One region of the Halobacillus naozhouensis genome, then DNA from elsewhere that is predicted to be linked to it. Evidence: riboswitches for the same ligand, from Rfam matches in the RefSeq annotation. Region 1 holds a riboswitch; each other region holds the start of a gene.

Region 1 (4,281 bases):
AAGTTTCTTAATGACTCAGCACTTCGATCAGCAGCGACTCCAATAAGTTTTCCATCTAACCAGTTCATAACTCGTACTCCTTTCAATTAATTCCTTTCTTTCGCTGCTGAAGAATACATCAATTAGCCTCGCAAAGCTTCATTGACCCGGTCAGTCAAAGCATCAATCATAATGGGATGGTTACCAAGATATTGACACAACACCACCTGTTGACCTTTCTTCTGTACTTCATTGATTTTGGCTTCCATCGAACGCATAAGCAGCCCGGTAAACCATAGGTAGGGAATCACGAACGTTTGTGACCATCCTCCACGCTTAGAAGTTTGCAAACCATCATGAAAAGAAGGTGAACAGGCAGCTAAATAGCTCACATCGACATTAGCTGCGTCCGTTTTCGCCCTTAATTTACGTGCGATTTGTTCAATTGAATCTTTAGTCTCTGGATGACGGCTGCCTCTTCCAACTAGCAAGATGTTCATGTCTGATTGGTTGGGTACCTTTTTTTCCTGCACACGTTGAACCAAAATATCAATCACCCGATCCTGGACGCCGATCGTTCGTCCGTAAACGAGGTGAACTTGCGGATAGCGAAGTTTCGCTCGATCGATCTCTTCCGGTATATCACTGTAGTAATGACCTGCACTTAGCAATAAGACAGGTATAATAGCAACCTTCGTTGCTCCACGCCGTACAAGGTTCTCAATTCCTTGAGCCATATCCGGTTCTGCCAGTTCTAAGAAGCACGTTTCCTGAAGAGGAACGTCTACCCTTTTTTGGACGGATTGAAGGAAGGAAACAGCTTCTTTACGTGCCTTCTCAACTCGGCTTCCATGACTCACATATAAAACTGCTTCCATGCAAATATCTCCCTCGCTTTCACCCTACAATTGATGGCACATGAGTTTCTGTCTTGTTCTCAAGCTGTTCAAACCATTGCAGCTGTTCCCTCAGCTTCACGACCTTTCCCACAATAATTATTGAGGGATTCTTGAGGTCATTAGCCTTTTCTACAATATTCCTCAGGCTCCCTGTAACGGTACGCTGATGTGCTGTAGTTCCCCACTCCACCAGAGCTATCGGCGTTTCTGGGGGACGACCATGGCGGATGAGCCGCGCACAAATTTCGGGTAGCTTTTTCACACCCATATAAATACACAAAGTATCCATGCTTTTCACAACGTGCTCCCAATATTCTTCCTGATCATATCCATGTTTGTTCACCCCTGAAAGAAAAGCTACAGACGAGCTATAGTTACGATGTGTGACTGGAATACCAGCATAAGCTGGGGCGGCTACCCCAGACGATATTCCGGGAACGATTTCAAAAGGAATCCTATTCTTTGCTAATTCTTCCGCTTCTTCCCCACCTCGCCCAAAAACGAAGGGATCTCCTCCCTTTAAGCGGGTTACTGATTTACCTTGTAAGGCAAAGTTGCAAAGAAGTCTATTAATTGTTTTCTGATCCAAAGAGTGATTATCAGGCCGTTTACCACAATAAATCAGTTCAGCTTCATCCCCCGCTTCATTCAGTAATTCGGTGTTAATCAACCGATCGTATAAAATGACATCTGCTCGCTGAATGGTCTTCAAGCCCTTCACAGTTATTAATTCTGGGTCACCTGGTCCAGCACCGACAATATAAACTTTATTCATAAGTCCCCCCGGGTTCTCCTTGCACATGTAATTCATTGTAGTCCAAGGTATTTAGTTGGGTATAACGAAAACATCTTCCCGTATATATCTTCCTTCAATCCACATAACTCTTAGCGTTGAACACTAAAAAACCTCTCTTCTTATCAACGATAAGAAGAGAGGTTTTAACACATAAATTTAGCTACCTATCTCCTTATCTTTCAAATGCCGGAGCATCTGCTGGAATTGGCACAGTTTTCTGATGATCAATCATCAGACCCGTTGCCGAGGCTTCAAAGGGCCAGTCCCTCCACCTCTCACGATAAGAATGTGAAAATATGTTATTGAATTATTGGTATATATACTATCCACGTTTAGAAAAAATGTCAATAGAATATGGGAAAATTAACAACATTTAATATTTTCTGCAACAAAAATCGGGCAACTTATTTACTATTCGTGCTGAAGAAACTGCGGTTCTCAGTCCCTTAATGTATCCAACCTATTCTAACTTATTGGTTGCGATGTAATTGAAGCAACTAGTGCATACTGCTCAGCTCGAGTATTTCTTTTTTAAAACACAAAAAAGCCAGAATCCTTATGTATTAAGGATTCCGGCTTTTTCTTTTAGCGTCCCAGGCAGGATTCGAACCTGCGACCCACAGCTTAGAAGGCTGTTGCTCTATCCAGCTGAGCTACTGGGACAAGTCATAAGATTGTAGAATTATGTAGGATTAGAGTGGAGCGGGTGAAGGGAATCGAACCCTCATCATCAGCTTGGAAGGCTGAGGTTTTACCACTAAACTACACCCGCATTTACATTATATCATTAGCCACGTTTGGTCATGCCCTTACCTCTGCTAGCTTAGTCAAAGAAGTTGATCGGGCGGGCAACTCGAAGAACATTCGGTGAAGTTTCGCTCGTGGCTGAGGTTTTACCACTAAACTACACCCGCAAAACAATAAAGTTAATGAACGATTTATTTTTTCCGACAAGGATAATTATAGTAAAATACCGTGTCTTTGTCAACAACTCCGCAGCAAAGAGTTAATTCTTTGCTGCTAGAGATGTTTCCAACCTTAACTCTGGCATAGGTTTCCCAGTCACGTGATAATATTGAAGTTCGATCTTATCAAGTGTTTCCCATTCCATGATGGCGTAGGTCGGTTCTTCACGGTCCCTCGGCAATCTGGCACTGCCTGGATTAATGAACAGTTTGTCTTTCACTTTTTCTGCCCCTGCCATATGTGAATGTCCAAAACAAGCTACCTGAGCACCAAGTTCCTCTGCCCGATACGATAGTGGCATTAACGTTGACTTAATTTGGTGTAAATGGCCATGAACAACCAAAATAGTTAAATCACCAATAGACACTAATTGTTCATTTTCCATGTCGGTATCGAAATCACAATTACCTTTAGCGTAATGAAAACCTTCCAACTCTTCAGACTGGTAGCCGAGTTCTGAATCACCACAATGAATGAGCGCATCCACTTCATAACGGTAACGCTGTTTAATCTCCATCACTTCATTGGTTAATCCGTGCGTGTCACTAATAATTAGCACTTTTGGCATTACAAACACCTCTTTATGATAGATCCTGCAACCATTGTTCTATTTTTAGGATAGCATGCTTTCGGTGACTAATTGAATTCTTTTCCGCTGATGTATACTCTGCCATTGTTCGATGAGAATCACTTGGGATAAATATTGGGTCATAGCCGAAACCGTTGTTACCTGCTGGCTCCATAGCAATCCGCCCTTCACAAGTACCCCTTTCCACAAAAGTTTTATGGCCGGGACGTGCAACAGCGACTGCACATACGAAACGTGCTGTACGATCGTGTGCTGGAACGTGGCTCAATTCATCCATAACTTTTTCGATGTTCTTGCGGTCATCCTTGTCTTTTCCCGCATAACGAGCGGAGTAAATACCAGGAGCACCGTTTAGAGCATCAATTTCAAGACCGGAATCATCGGCAACGACAGGAATTTGGAATTGTTCAGCAATTGCCTCGGCTTTGATGACTGAATTTTCCTCAAAGGAGTCACCATCTTCAACTATATCAGCTATCTTCTGATCAAAATCAAGCAATGATTTTACTGTTATATGATATTTCGAAAACATCTCATCAAACTCGTCAACTTTACCCTTGTTTTTTGTGGCAATAACTAATTCTTTCATCGGATTATTTCTCCGAAACTGCTGATGATGTTTCAATGACATCAGCCCATTTTCCAATTGCATCTTTTTGCAGTTTAGTAAGCTCTGCCACTCCTTCTTGGGCCAGGGATATCATCTTCTGAAGTTGTTTCATTGAAAAAGTGGCTTCTTCTCCTGTTCCTTGAAGCTCCACAAATTCCCCTTGACCTGTCATGACAATATTCATATCCACATGGGCTTTGCTATCCTCTTCATAACAAAGATCCAGAATTTCTTCGCCATCAGGGAGGACTCCCACCGAAATAGCTGTTAAAAAGTCAGTCACAGGAAGCTTTTTTAATACTCCTTTTTCAACTAACTTGCCAAACGCAAGTACAACCGCAACGAAAGCACCAGTAATCGATGCTGTTCTCGTGCCGCCGTCTGCCTGAATCACATCACAATCGACCCATAAGGTACGTTCACCTATACGATCTAAGTCAAC
Region 2 (4,281 bases), 150 kb from region 1:
ATGCAGTCGTTACGGGCGATGTCGCCATTGGTTCGTATGCAAGTATTTGGTTTAAAACTGTTGTACGCGGAGACGTAGCTCCCGTTAAAATTGGTAGCGAAGTAAATATCCAAGACTTGAGTATGCTGCATCAAAGTCCCAACCAGCCGTTGATTATTGAAGATGGTGTAACTGTAGGACATCAAGTCACCCTTCACTCCGCTCATATTAAAAGGGACGCACTCATTGGTATGGGGTCTCTCATTCTCGATGGCGCCGAAATAGGTGAGCAGGCATTTATCGGAGCAGGCAGTCTTGTTCCTCCAGGAAAAGTCATACCTCCCCGAACGCTGGCTTTTGGCCGTCCAGCAAAAGTGGTTCGGAAACTAAACGAGGAAGATTATAAAGAGCTGGACCGAATTCTGACAACTTATGTCGAGAAAGGTCAAATTTATAAACAGCTTAGACAAGAATCATAACAAAAATAAAAAGAACCGATCTTCAAAAAATTGAAGGCCGGTTCTCCTCTTATTTACTTCAGACGTTTTTTCAACTCTTCAGCCCGATCTGTTTTTTCCCATGGGAATTCAACATCTGTTCGGCCAAAGTGACCGAAGGCAGCCGTTTGACGATAGATAGGACGGCGAAGATCCAGCATTTTGATAATACCAGCAGGACGTAGATCAAACAATTCTCTTACTGCTGTCACAAGCTTCTCTTCTGTTACTTTTCCTGACCCGTTAGTATCAATGGAAATTGATACTGGCTGTGCTACGCCAATAGCATAAGCCAATTGAACTTCACAGGAATCGGCTAAACCGGCAGCTACAATGTTTTTCGCAACATAGCGAGCAGCATAAGCTCCAGATCGGTCAACTTTAGTAGCATCTTTACCACTAAAGGCCCCACCCCCATGACGGGCATAGCCTCCGTAGGTGTCTACGATAATCTTTCTTCCGGTTAGCCCGGCATCACCTTGGGGGCCACCAATCACGAACCTTCCAGTAGGATTAATAAAATATTTAGTATTCTCATCAATAAGTTCTGACGGCACTACTGGAAGGATAACTTTTTCCTTCAAATCTCTTTGAATTTGTTCAAGTGTTATTTCTTCTGCATGCTGTGTCGAAATAACAATAGTATCGACACGAACAGGCTGATCCTGTTCATCGTATTCAATTGTTACCTGAGTCTTTCCATCGGGGCGCAAATAGCTGAGGGTACCATCATTGCGCATATCAGAAAGTCGTTTGGATAACTTATGAGCAAGAGAAATTGGCAAAGGCATCAGTTCTGTCGTTTCGTTATTTGCATAACCAAACATTAGACCCTGATCTCCCGCACCAATAGACTCAATTTCTTCATCGCTCATTTGACCTTCCCTTGACTCCAGTGCTTCATCTACTCCGCCTGCAATGTCAGGAGATTGTTCATCTATAGCTGTTAATACGGCACATGTATCAGCGTCAAATCCGTATTTCGCTCTTGTATAGCCAATATCTTTAATGGTTTGACGTACAATAGCAGGGATATCTACATACGTATTCGTGCTGATCTCACCTGAAACGAGGACTAGCCCAGTTGTAACAGTTGTTTCACACGCAACACGTGCGTTTGGATCGTTTTTTAAAATTTCATCTAGAATAGCATCAGAAATCTGGTCACAGATTTTATCAGGATGACCTTCTGTTACAGATTCAGATGTGAATAACCGGCGATTGGCAGGCATTCTGCTAAACTCCTCCTTCTGTTATATACATAGATTAGACGGAACTCTTTACCAGTATCACTAGAAACCTATAAGTTTCCTTACAATCGTTATTATGGCTATCGCACATTTCACGTTATATGTACATATGAATATGAACATCATAAGAAATTGTGCTGGAACCTTTTTCCAATAAAAGAAAAAACCCTTCCTTCGTTCAGAGGAAAGGTACTGTTCCCTTTCGCTCTTATCGTCCAAGGCTAACAACTGCCTTGCTCCAGGTTAGCACCATGTCAGGTATTTATCTGACGGTTGCCGGGTTTCTTAGGGCCTGTCCCTCCACCAACTCTGGATAAGAGAGTATCCGTTCGGAATAATCGTACCGAAATCCTCATTTAATGTCAATCAGTTTACTATGCTTTAAGAAACAGGCAATTCCCTCTAAACAAGTATAACTATTATTATAGAACAATAATCACTTTACATTTCCCTTGAAACTACGATAGACTGGCTGCCCTATTTGTTGAAAATTCAATGGTTGAAATAACCAATGTTTAAAGCTTTAAATGGGTGAGGAAAAAGCAGATGTTCTTCCATAACCATACGTAGTAATAGGTTTAATCGTATAGTAAGTTTACTCTGCCCAAGACTTCATATCCCTCGCATGCATGATACACAACTTTATAGTAAAATAAATTGAAAGCATTTTCATGATTAGTATGGAATATTAAAATGAATGTGTTATACTATTAATCAGCTTAAAGCAATGTGCTTTTTATTAATTTTATAGTAAAGGCGGGTTGACACATATGAGTGCCATTAACCAAATGTCAGATTTAAACCAACTTTTAGCACAAGAGCATGTCCTCCATCATTTGTCTGTACCACAACTTGTAGAAAAAATACTTTCCAAGAAAGAAGGATCGTTAACGGATCGCGGGGCTGTTCTTGCTACCACAGGCACCTATACTGGCCGGTCTCCAAAGGATAAATTTATCGTAAAAGATCATGAGTCAGAATCCACCGTCAACTGGGGAAGCACCAATCAATCTATAGATGACAGCACGTTTGTTCGCTTATACCACAAAGTGCTGGATTATTTAAAAGAACGTGATGAATTATTTGTTTTTAAAGGCTACGCAGGCGCAGACAAGAAAAACCGTCTACCTATTCAAGTCATCAATGAATTCGCGTGGCATAATTTATTCGCCCATCAAATGTTTATCCGCCCTACGGAGCAAGAGCTTTCTCAACACGAAGCCGAGTTTACAGTCATCTCTGCCCCAACATTTAAAGCCGATCCAAAAGTAGATGGAACAAACTCGGAAGCTTTCATTATAATTTCATTTAAACATAGAATTGTACTCATTGGAGGAACAGAATACGCAGGCGAAATTAAAAAGTCGATATTTTCTGTTATGAACTACTTGCTTCCTAAACAAAATAGTATGCCTATGCATTGTTCAGCTAACGTTGGAAAAGAAGGCGATGTAGCGTTATTTTTTGGTTTATCAGGAACAGGGAAAACAACGTTGTCTGCTGATCCGGAACGACGGCTGATCGGTGATGACGAGCATGCCTGGTCACATAATGGAGTGGCTAATATCGAGGGTGGCTGTTACGCCAAGTGCATTAGTTTATCAGCTGAGAAAGAGCCGCAAATTTTTAACGCCATCCAATTTGGATCAGTGTTAGAAAACGTAGTAGTGGATGAGGAGACCCGGGTTCCTGACTATGATAATACCAGCCTGACTGAAAACACACGAGCGGCTTATCCATTACATCATATTGATAATACCGTACAACCAAGCATTGCAGGACACCCAAATGCAATTGTTTTTCTAACTGCAGATGCTACAGGAGTTCTCCCGCCGATCAGTAAATTGACAAAAGAACAGGCGATGTACCACTTCTTAAGCGGATACACAAGTAAATTAGCGGGTACAGAACGTGGGGTTACTTCTCCACAGGCTACCTTCTCTGCTTGTTTTGGATCTCCATTTCTGCCATTAGCACCTTCAGTATATGCAGAGATGCTGGGCGAGAAAATTGACCAATTTGATACGAGCGTTTATCTCGTCAATACAGGCTGGACAGGAGGAGCTTACGGGGAGGGAGAAAGAATGAAACTGTCCCATACCCGTTCAATGGTGCATGCAGCTCTTGAAGATGAGCTAAATTCAGTAGAAACATACACAGACCCAGTATTTGGCCTTCAAATTCCGCTTCACTGTCCTGGGGTACCAGATGATGTGTTGTTACCGAGAAAGACATGGAGCAACCCTGAAGCTTATGATAAGAAAGCCCAGGAACTAGCAGAAAAATTTCACGAGAACTTCAAGAAATTTACTCATGCCAGCTCAGCTATTAAAAATGCTGGTCCTGCTTCCGGCAGGAACTAAATTATGTTTCCTCATCTCCTCAATATAGATAAAGCAAGCGCGCAGTATTAACTGCGCGCTTGCTTTTGTTACTGCAGCTTATTCAGCAGGCTCTCCTAGAAACTTCTCTCTAATTTGTCTCATACAATTGGGCAGCACATCATCTTTCATCATAAAGCTGTACTGCTCATCACTTACAATTCCTTCAGGGAG
Region 3 (4,281 bases), 2.0 Mb from region 1:
GGCCACGATGACAGGCAGTTCTTGGAGCGCGATTAGTACAATAGGAATTGCCTTAATGGGGGTGGCTTACGGCATGTCTATATCTCCAGCCATGACCGCTGGTGCTATTGTATCCGGGGCCATGTTTGGGGATAAACTTTCTCCTCTTTCCGATACAACCAACCTAGCTGCTGCAACGGCGAAAGTAGATATTTTTCAACATATCAAACACATGCTTTGGACAACGCTTCCAAGTTTGATTATTACGTTGGCGATCTTTTCCGTTATTAGCATTACAACTGACCGTAGTGCAGCGGATACAGGTAAAGTCGAGGCGATGATGGCAACCTTGAATAGTGAATTTATGCTGACACCTATTGCTCTGATATCTCCGTTGTTAATAATTTTTTTAGCTTTTAGAAAGGTAAGCCCGATCCCTTCGCTGATTATCGGTTTAATTGTAGCGGTCCTGACTTCGTTCTATACCGTTCCAGGGGTAACTTTCGGGACGATTATGAACACTGCGCATTTCGGGTATACCGCAGAAACAGGTAATGAAGCGATTGACAGCCTTCTTTCATTAGGAGGGTTGGACAGTATGTTGTTTGGCGTATCACTCATTTTGATAGCGCTTTCCTTCGGGGGTATTATCCGGGAGATCGGCTTGGCACATGCGATCATTGAAGGGTTGAGGGACTTCCTAAGAAGCCGCGGGAATGTAATTTTATCCACGGTCCTCTCCTGTTTAGGGATCAATGTCGTTGTGGGGGAACAATACTTATCAATTATTTTACCTGGCCAAATGTTAGAAGAGTGCTATGAAGAAACCAATCTGCATCCGAAAAATATGTCACGTACGCTTGAAGATGCGGGAACCATGATTCATCCGCTCATTCCATGGGGAGTGACGGGCGCGTTTGTGATGACGACGTTGAATATAGGAATAGGCTACATTCCATTCGCGTTTATTTGCTTTATTTCCCCAATCTTTTCTATTATATATGGATTTACAGGATTTACGCTAACTCCTGTTGAGCAAGAAGACGTGGTGCATATAGAAGAACAGCAGTCGGTGTCTGGACCGTGAATCATGGGGGAGTTTACGAAAGACTTATTGGCGTGGAAGGTAATGTAAAGCCTTCCATGCTTTTTATGAAGTGATGGAATCTCTGTGGGAGGAGGAGTGTGTATGAATACATATAAAGAATCCATTGAATGTGAAGGGAAAGACCGAACTTTTTACTATAGTCTTCCTCAAACATTCACCAAACCTCTGCCTGTTTTATTTTGCTTTCATGGAGCCGGAAGCAATGCCCTTCATCATATGAAAATCACTAAGTTTCATGAAAATGTTGAAGAACAGCAAATGATCGCCGTTTTTCCTGAAGCGATTCAACTGAATAAATCGGATCAGATGAGCAGGCAATGGAATGAGGGAAGGCAGAAAAATCCTGCGCATGCACAGAATATTAACGATGTTGGTTTTGTAATGGAACTTCTTGGCTGGTTTAAGCAAAAATTCTCCATTAATGAAAATCGTATATATGCCACAGGATTTTCTAACGGCTCTTCTTTTAGTATGCGGCTCGCGATCGAATGTCAGAACGTGTTCGCAGGAGTGGGCGGGGTATCAGGGCCCGTCGCAGCAGAAGTAGCACAGAATTGTGAGTGGCATCATCCTATGCCGATGGTTTTCTTTATGGGGACAGAGGATGCCGTGGTTCCCTATGATGGTGTGGTTCAATCGGAGTCTATGGTCGACGGGTTGTTATCGGCAAACGATACAGCCTTGCTTTTTGCCAAATCCTGGCCAGAATCTGTGCTAGCATTGAAAGAAGAATTTCCTGTCGCCGATGGGGGTCTTATAACGAAACATACGTTTCATCAGCATGAGGGAACCGTTTATTATTCGATAAAAGGCGGAGGACACACATGGCCTGGAGGTCCTGAATCGCAGGCTTCTGCTATGGCAGGAAAGGTGCATTCAAATCCGGATGCTACGCAATTTATTTGGAATTATCTGAGGAATTTTAAGAGGGGATAGGAATCTAGAGGAGAGTTCACGTTGCCAATCCTCTGAATCTTAATGCTAAAAAAGCAGCTCAGCGAGAGCTGCTTTTTTGGTGGTTGGTTATCTACAGAACTGATAATGCAGCGATGGCTGTCAACGGAAGGATCAGTCTTCCAATGCCGCCATACCCTCCATAACCATAAGGATAGCCGTAACCATAACCATATCCACCGTAACCATAGCCAGGGTATCCGAATCCGCCCCATAATCTTGAATTTTCCTCCGACTGTCCTTCAGCTAAAGTCATGTGAACGTTTTCCATATCAACATGATCAATACGACCTTGAAAAGAGTCACCAAATACGGTTTGAATATGCACATTTTTATTTTTGTGCTGATTGCAGACGTGATACATATGCTCTAAATGCTGCGGATCAGCAACCATATTCCCCATATGATTAGCGTTCATGTAATTGGCATTCATATAATTTGAGTCCATTTCTAAACTCCTCCTGTTCTCTATAACAATCTCCTTATAGGTTATTCAACTATGGGCTACTTGTGTATCGGTCAAGTAAATATAGGCCCCTTTCCCGATTACCAATAATTCCAATATCCCCCACCTCAGGTCATCCAGTTTCTGGATGACCTGAGGTGGGGGGATTTCCCAGTTTTCTGAATTTCTTGTGTTCGGATTTGTTTTCATGTAAAGTATGAAATGGACTTTTTTAAATCAATATATTCTTATCAAGAGAAGCAGAGGGGCTGGCCCGGTGAAGCTTCAGCAACCACCTTTAGGAATGGTGCTACATCCAGCAAGTACGTATACTTGATAGATAAGAAGGAACAGACTGATTGACCAAGCCTTCTTCATTCAAGAAGGCTTTTTAATTTGGACTGACCAAGGAGGTTAAATAATGGAACAACAACATAAAGGAAATGCCTGGGCATTGCTTCCTTTTGCTATATTCATCTTATTATTTATCGGTTCTGGCATTCTGACAGGCGACTTCTATAAAATGCCTGTTTTAGTTGTCTTATTTGTGTCTATTCTTGTCGCATTAGTCATGAATCGAAAAACTAACTTTCAAACGAAGATTGACCAGCTGAGCGAAGGCGGGGGACACCCTAATATCATTCTTATGGTAGTGATTTTCCTGCTGGCCGGCGCTTTCGCCAAAGTAGCTGAAGGGGTAGGAGCGGTAGATTCCACTGTAAATATGGGGCTCTCTTTCCTGCCAGGGAACTTAATTATTGTCGGACTGTTTATTATCGGATGTTTCATTTCTATCTCAATGGGGACCTCTGTTGGAACAGTGGTAGCTCTGGCTCCGATTGGCTTAGGTATAGCTGAGCAGACAGATATTCACGTCGCTCTCGCAATGGGGACGATTATTAGTGGTGCGATGTTTGGCGATAACTTGTCGGTTATTTCTGACACAACCATTGCTTCTGTAAGAACTCAGGGAGCAGAAATGAAAGATAAATTTAAAGCCAACTTCTTCATTGTACTGCCTGCTGCGGTCATAACGGCGATCATTTTCTACGTGATGACGGCTGATGCTTCAGGTGCGATCCAGGAAGCGAAGTCTTTTAATTTTATAAAAGTATTGCCTTATTTGGCTGTACTCGTATTTGCTATTGCCGGGGTCAACGTCATTTATGTACTATTTGGGGGCATCTTATTTGCTGGGGCCGTCGGACTCATTCTAAATGAAATCGCCTTGATGGATTTCGTCACATTAATCAGTGATGGATTTGCAAGTATGTTGAATCTATCAATAATGGTCATTCTCTTAGGCGGTCTCGTTGAATTAATTAAGCAAAATGGCGGGATTGAATTTCTGCTCAGAAGCATCAGCAAGCGAATTAATAGTGACAGAGGCGGCGAGCTTGGCATCGCAGCATTAGTAAGTACGGTTAACTTATCCACGGCCAATAATACGATTTCGATTATTACGACTGGGCCTTTGGCAAAACAGATCTCTGAGCGCTTTAACATTTCACCGCGTCGTTCAGCGAGTGTGCTGGATATTTTCGGAAGTACGATACAAGGTCTGCTTCCATATGGTGCGCAAATGCTAGCAGTGGCAGGCGTTGCCAGTATTTCGCCTGTAGCGATTGTCCCGTACTGCTTTTATCCGATGTTAATAGGGATCTCGGGATTACTGGCCATTGCTTTCAGGTTCCCGCGCTTTACGATCTTAAATGAAAAAAAATGAAGATAAAAAGGAGCCGCGCTGGCTCCTTTTTAATTTTATTAAATGGAATTTGCCCCATAAATCGCTACA
Region 4 (4,281 bases), 2.0 Mb from region 1:
CTGCCGCCATACAAATCTTCTGACACAATGATCTCATCTTGATGGGCGAATAAAGAAAGTGCAGTTTGAATTGCCGCCATCCCTGAACTGAATGCAAATCCCATTTCTCCATGTTCAATTTCCGCAATGGATCGTTCGAGAATGCTTCTTGTGGGATTCCCTGTTCTTGAGTAGTCAAAGCCAGTCGATTCACCGATGCCAGGATGTTGGTAGGCAGTTGAGAAATAGACGGGAGCATTAACGGCTCCTGTAGCATCCAGATTGTTTTTGCCTGTATGAACTAACTTTGTTTCCGTACGTGAGGTAGACATGAGCATTCTCCTTTTATAAAAATAAAAAAAGCCTTCTGTAAGAAGAAGACTTTAAGATACTTAATGCTTCTTCTTATCTTTCAAGTTTAAATAACTTGCTGGATTTAGCACCATACTGGTAATACCAGTGGTTGCTGAGGTTTCATCGGGCCAGTCCCTACACCTCTCTAGATAAGAAAACATATGTAATTTTTTGGTATTTATAATTGCTTACTTTACATCAAATGAACAATGGATTCAAGAGTAAACTTTATGTCTTTCTGTTGAATTCTTCTAGCCTAGTTTATGACTTCTGTAAATCATCTAGTACTCGATTTGAAATCTTGTTTCAGATGTTGCGACTTACATTACACGAAAAAAAACAAGGAATCAAGGGTAATTGTCAAAAGAATTTAAAAATTATTAAACCCGACTAAATCACTTTGAATAAAGGGTTTTAGGATTTAAATGGCAATAAATTTTACAAATTCTCTTTGACAGGATCGAATACTTGTTGTATATTTTCCAGTAACAAAATTAAATCAATTTCTTATCCAGAGGGGTGGAGGGACTTGGCCCGACGAAACCTCGGCAACAGACTAGTCATAGTACTGTGCTAACTCCAACAAGCTATTAGCTTGATAGATAAGAAGAGACGGATCCCGTTGTCTGAAATCCTCTTCTTATTGCTGTTTAAGAAGAGGATTTTTTTAATTTAATGATGATACTGCTGACTAGACAACTAGAGGTAGTGCTGCTTGTTAGAGTAGAGCAGTGCTGCCTTTTTTCTTTGCTTTTCACAAATACTAACTGTTTCTTTTGAGGAGGATTCAACGATGACTAATAACGTAGTAACCTATGACTCTGCTTTTGAAAATCCTTTCCCTGATCGCATCACAAAAGATCATAAACAAGAAGCATTCCAGGTTTTACAATGGGCCTATCGTTCTTATGATGATATTGTCTATGCCTGCAGTTTTGGTGCAGAAGGGATTGTATTAATCGACTTGATTTCTCAGGTGAAAAAGGATGCAGCCATTGTATTCCTGGATACGGATGTTCACTTTCAAGAGACTTATGATCTCATCAATGCAATTAAAGAAAGATTTCCAGATTTGCAGATTACGATGAAAAAACCGGACTTAACGTTGCAGGAACAAGCCAGTAAGCATGGCGATGAATTGTGGAATCGAAATCCTGATAAATGTTGTTATATTAGGAAGATTAAACCGCTTGAAGACGCTTTAAACGGAGCAACGGCTTGGATTTCCGGGTTAAGACGCGAGCAATCTCCAAGCAGAAGTGAAACAAACTTTGTGAACAAAGATGACCGTTTTCGCTCGATCAAAGTTTGTCCACTCATTCACTGGACCTGGGAGGACGTATGGGAGCATATTCGTACTCGTAACCTTCCATACAATGAACTTCATGATCGAGGATACGCCAGTATCGGCTGTATGCCTTGCACGTCCCCTTCAGAGGATCCTAATGATCGTTCAGGCAGATGGCAAGGATTTGCTAAAACAGAATGTGGTCTGCACACCGGATCTCCTAAGGACTCCCGTTCATGACCCTGATCATTATAGGGCTGGCCGTTTCTTGCTTTTTTGCATTTAATGTCGGGGCAAGTGGTTCAGCTGCAACGATGGGAATTGCTTATGGAGCTCAAGTTATCAAGAAGAAACGAACAGCTCTTCTCCTAAGCGGGGTGGGGGGATTGCTTGGTGCTTTGTGGGGCGGAGAGGTAGTGGAAACGATAGGAAAGGGGCTCATAGCATCAGAACTGCTGACTGTTCAGGCGGCTGTCATTATCTTGTCTGTAGCGGCCATTACATTATTTTTTACGAACATGATTGGCATTCCGCTCTCCACAAGTGAGGTAACAGTTGGAGCCATAGTCGGGGTAGGGATCTCTTTGCAGCAGCTTTACCTTGACACTCTGATTCACATTGTCACCTTCTGGGTAATTGTTCCTGTCGCTGCCTTTACCCTGACATTTTGTTTTGGATTAATCGGAAATTACTGGAGAAGGAAGCACAAGTCTTCAGCGAGTAGACAAATTTCCAAGTGGATTTCCATTTTGTTAATTATAACTGGTTTCATAGAGGCCTTTGCTGCTGGGATGAACAACGTAGCGAATGCAATTGGCCCTCTTGTCGGTGCGGGTGTTTTACCAAAAGAAATAGGACTGCTGGCAGGAGGGGTGTTTATTGCCCTTGGAAGTATTTTATTAGGAGGAAGAGTGCTTGAAACAAATGGCAAGCGCATTTCCACATTAACCTTAACAGATGGGGTTATGGTGTCAGGGACATCGGGCGTATTGGTAGTGGGTGCTTCCTTATTAGGAGTTCCCATTCCGATGACACAGGTTACGACATCAGCCATTGTGGGGATAGGGGCAACGAAGAACTGGGGCGAAATTTGGAAAAAGAGAATTATTTATCAAATTTTGAAAGTCTGGATCACTTCTCCAATTATTTCCCTGGTTCTTGCTTACTGTTTAACGGAAGTCTTTTTGAGGTCAAATTTTTATACAGTTGTTATGATGGCTTGCGGAATATTCGCCACTTTGCTTCTGACAGGCTTTGGAAGGAAGGCAGCTGTCCAGACCCCAAAAGGGAAACCTCGATCCTTAAAACAAGAGTTTTAGTATGGACACAATGCCATCGCACCATTCAGCTGGAGTGAGGTGTAGTAACTACCTGATCACAACCTAAGGAGGGAAGACCATGAATACAAACATTGCCAGGCATGATACTGCTTCTATTTCAAAGATTGATTATCACCGTAAAAATCAGCATTTTAGTGGTGTGGTTTGGCTTACCGGTCTATCAGGTTCTGGAAAGTCTACGATAGCCAAACTTATTAATCAGAAGCTCTATGATCAAGGGGTGCAAACCTATGTCCTGGATGAAGATGATGTACGTCACGGGTTGAACAATGACCTCGGTTATGGAGAACGGGATCGACAAGAAAACATTCGAAGGGTTGGAGAAGCAGTCAAGCTTTTAGTAGATAGCGGGACAATTGTAATGGCAGCATTTACTTCTCCTTTCCGTTCAGACCGCAACCAGATTCGTCATAAATTCAGAGAGAATGAGTTCCTTGAAGTATTCGTGAGTTGTCCGATTGAGGACTGTGAGAAACGTGATCCTAAAGGTTTATATAAAAAAGTTAGAATAGGTGAGATTCCATCCTTTACAGGGTTTGATTCCCCATATGAACCACCGCATGAGGGAGACCTAGTTGTTCATACGGACCAGGAATCTGAAGAGTCCTCATCTGAACGTATTTTTCATCTATTACGGCAAAAACAATGGATTTAATGGACGTAAAGGATTTTTTCAACGCATGATCTATTCAGAAAGTTGTAAATAAAGATTCTGGTCACAGCCAAACTATTCGCTAGAACTTTTTTTATAAGTTCTAGCTTTGCTCACACTTAGTGTTTAGCCTTAATTATTCGTCACTCTCTAATTCCACAAGCTGGTCTGTAATGACATTAAGTTGTCGGTCGGCCACATCAGTTGAGATGATATCTTCTTTTAACAATTGTTCAACAGCTTCGTGCTGCGCATATAAGGCATGCTTTTGCAAGGTGGTTTGCTGTTTCTCTTTAAGGTCGGGATGGTTTGCAAAAAGGTTGTCAATGTCGGTATGCAATTGGTTCAGTTCTTGTTCATATTGTTCAATGATTCCTTTCGTTATCGTTTCAGTAATGAACAGGTTCTCCCTTACTTTAGTTATTTCTGAAATGGATTTTTTAAATCGATAAACACGTGCTATAAGTTCTTCATACTCTATAAAACCTTCTTCTTCCTTATTAGCTCCCAGCCATGTGATCAACGGTTTAATTGAGAGCCCTTGAAAGACTAGGGAGAACAGAACCACGCTAAAGGCTAAAATTAAAATATCCTCACGTCCTGTGAAGTCACGAGGTAGACTCAACACAAGTGCAATGGATAATGATCCCTTTAATCCACCCCAGTTT

The links. Region 1 has a riboswitch for S-adenosylmethionine ahead of cobA (uroporphyrinogen-III C-methyltransferase). Riboswitches for the same ligand answer to the same signal wherever they lie in the genome.
Region 2: linked by a shared signal. The riboswitch ahead of metK (methionine adenosyltransferase) and the one ahead of cobA (uroporphyrinogen-III C-methyltransferase) in region 1 are both predicted to bind S-adenosylmethionine.
Region 3: linked by a shared signal. The riboswitch ahead of P9989_RS03280 (Na+/H+ antiporter NhaC family protein) and the one ahead of cobA (uroporphyrinogen-III C-methyltransferase) in region 1 are both predicted to bind S-adenosylmethionine.
Region 4: linked by a shared signal. The riboswitch ahead of P9989_RS03190 (phosphoadenylyl-sulfate reductase) and the one ahead of cobA (uroporphyrinogen-III C-methyltransferase) in region 1 are both predicted to bind S-adenosylmethionine.

What each region holds. Positions count from the first base shown of each region.
Region 1 covers NZ_CP121671.1:2,585,807-2,590,087, forward strand. Annotated here, with positions in the region: gene P9989_RS13605 (uroporphyrinogen-III synthase) at 1-68, opposite strand, end outside; gene P9989_RS13610 (sirohydrochlorin chelatase) at 123-857, opposite strand; gene cobA (uroporphyrinogen-III C-methyltransferase) at 877-1,653, opposite strand; SAM riboswitch class I at 1,844-1,961, opposite strand; tRNA gene P9989_RS13620 (tRNA-Arg) at 2,264-2,337, opposite strand; tRNA gene P9989_RS13625 (tRNA-Gly) at 2,373-2,446, opposite strand; gene P9989_RS13630 (metallophosphoesterase) at 2,681-3,208, opposite strand; gene P9989_RS13635 (XTP/dITP diphosphatase) at 3,222-3,818, opposite strand; gene rph (ribonuclease PH) at 3,823-4,281, opposite strand, start outside.
Region 2 covers NZ_CP121671.1:2,736,814-2,741,094, forward strand. Annotated here, with positions in the region: gene P9989_RS14340 (gamma carbonic anhydrase) at 1-458, shown strand, start outside; gene metK (methionine adenosyltransferase) at 512-1,708, opposite strand; SAM riboswitch class I at 1,932-2,046, opposite strand; gene pckA (phosphoenolpyruvate carboxykinase (ATP)) at 2,497-4,089, shown strand; gene ytkD (RNA deprotection pyrophosphohydrolase) at 4,168-4,281, opposite strand, start outside.
Region 3 covers NZ_CP121671.1:617,078-621,358, forward strand. Annotated here, with positions in the region: gene nhaC (Na+/H+ antiporter NhaC) at 1-1,066, shown strand, start outside; gene P9989_RS03265 (CE1 family esterase) at 1,169-2,023, shown strand; gene P9989_RS03270 (hypothetical protein) at 2,115-2,489, opposite strand; gene P9989_RS03275 (hypothetical protein) at 2,535-2,696, opposite strand; SAM riboswitch class I at 2,732-2,833, shown strand; gene P9989_RS03280 (Na+/H+ antiporter NhaC family protein) at 2,908-4,212, shown strand; gene P9989_RS03285 (VCBS repeat-containing protein) at 4,251-4,281, opposite strand, start outside.
Region 4 covers NZ_CP121671.1:600,017-604,297, forward strand. Annotated here, with positions in the region: gene P9989_RS03185 (methionine biosynthesis PLP-dependent protein) at 1-311, opposite strand, end outside; SAM riboswitch class I at 382-489, opposite strand; SAM riboswitch class I at 838-942, shown strand; gene P9989_RS03190 (phosphoadenylyl-sulfate reductase) at 1,127-1,861, shown strand; gene cysP (sulfate permease) at 1,858-2,940, shown strand; gene cysC (adenylyl-sulfate kinase) at 3,020-3,616, shown strand; gene P9989_RS03205 (cation:proton antiporter) at 3,750-4,281, opposite strand, start outside.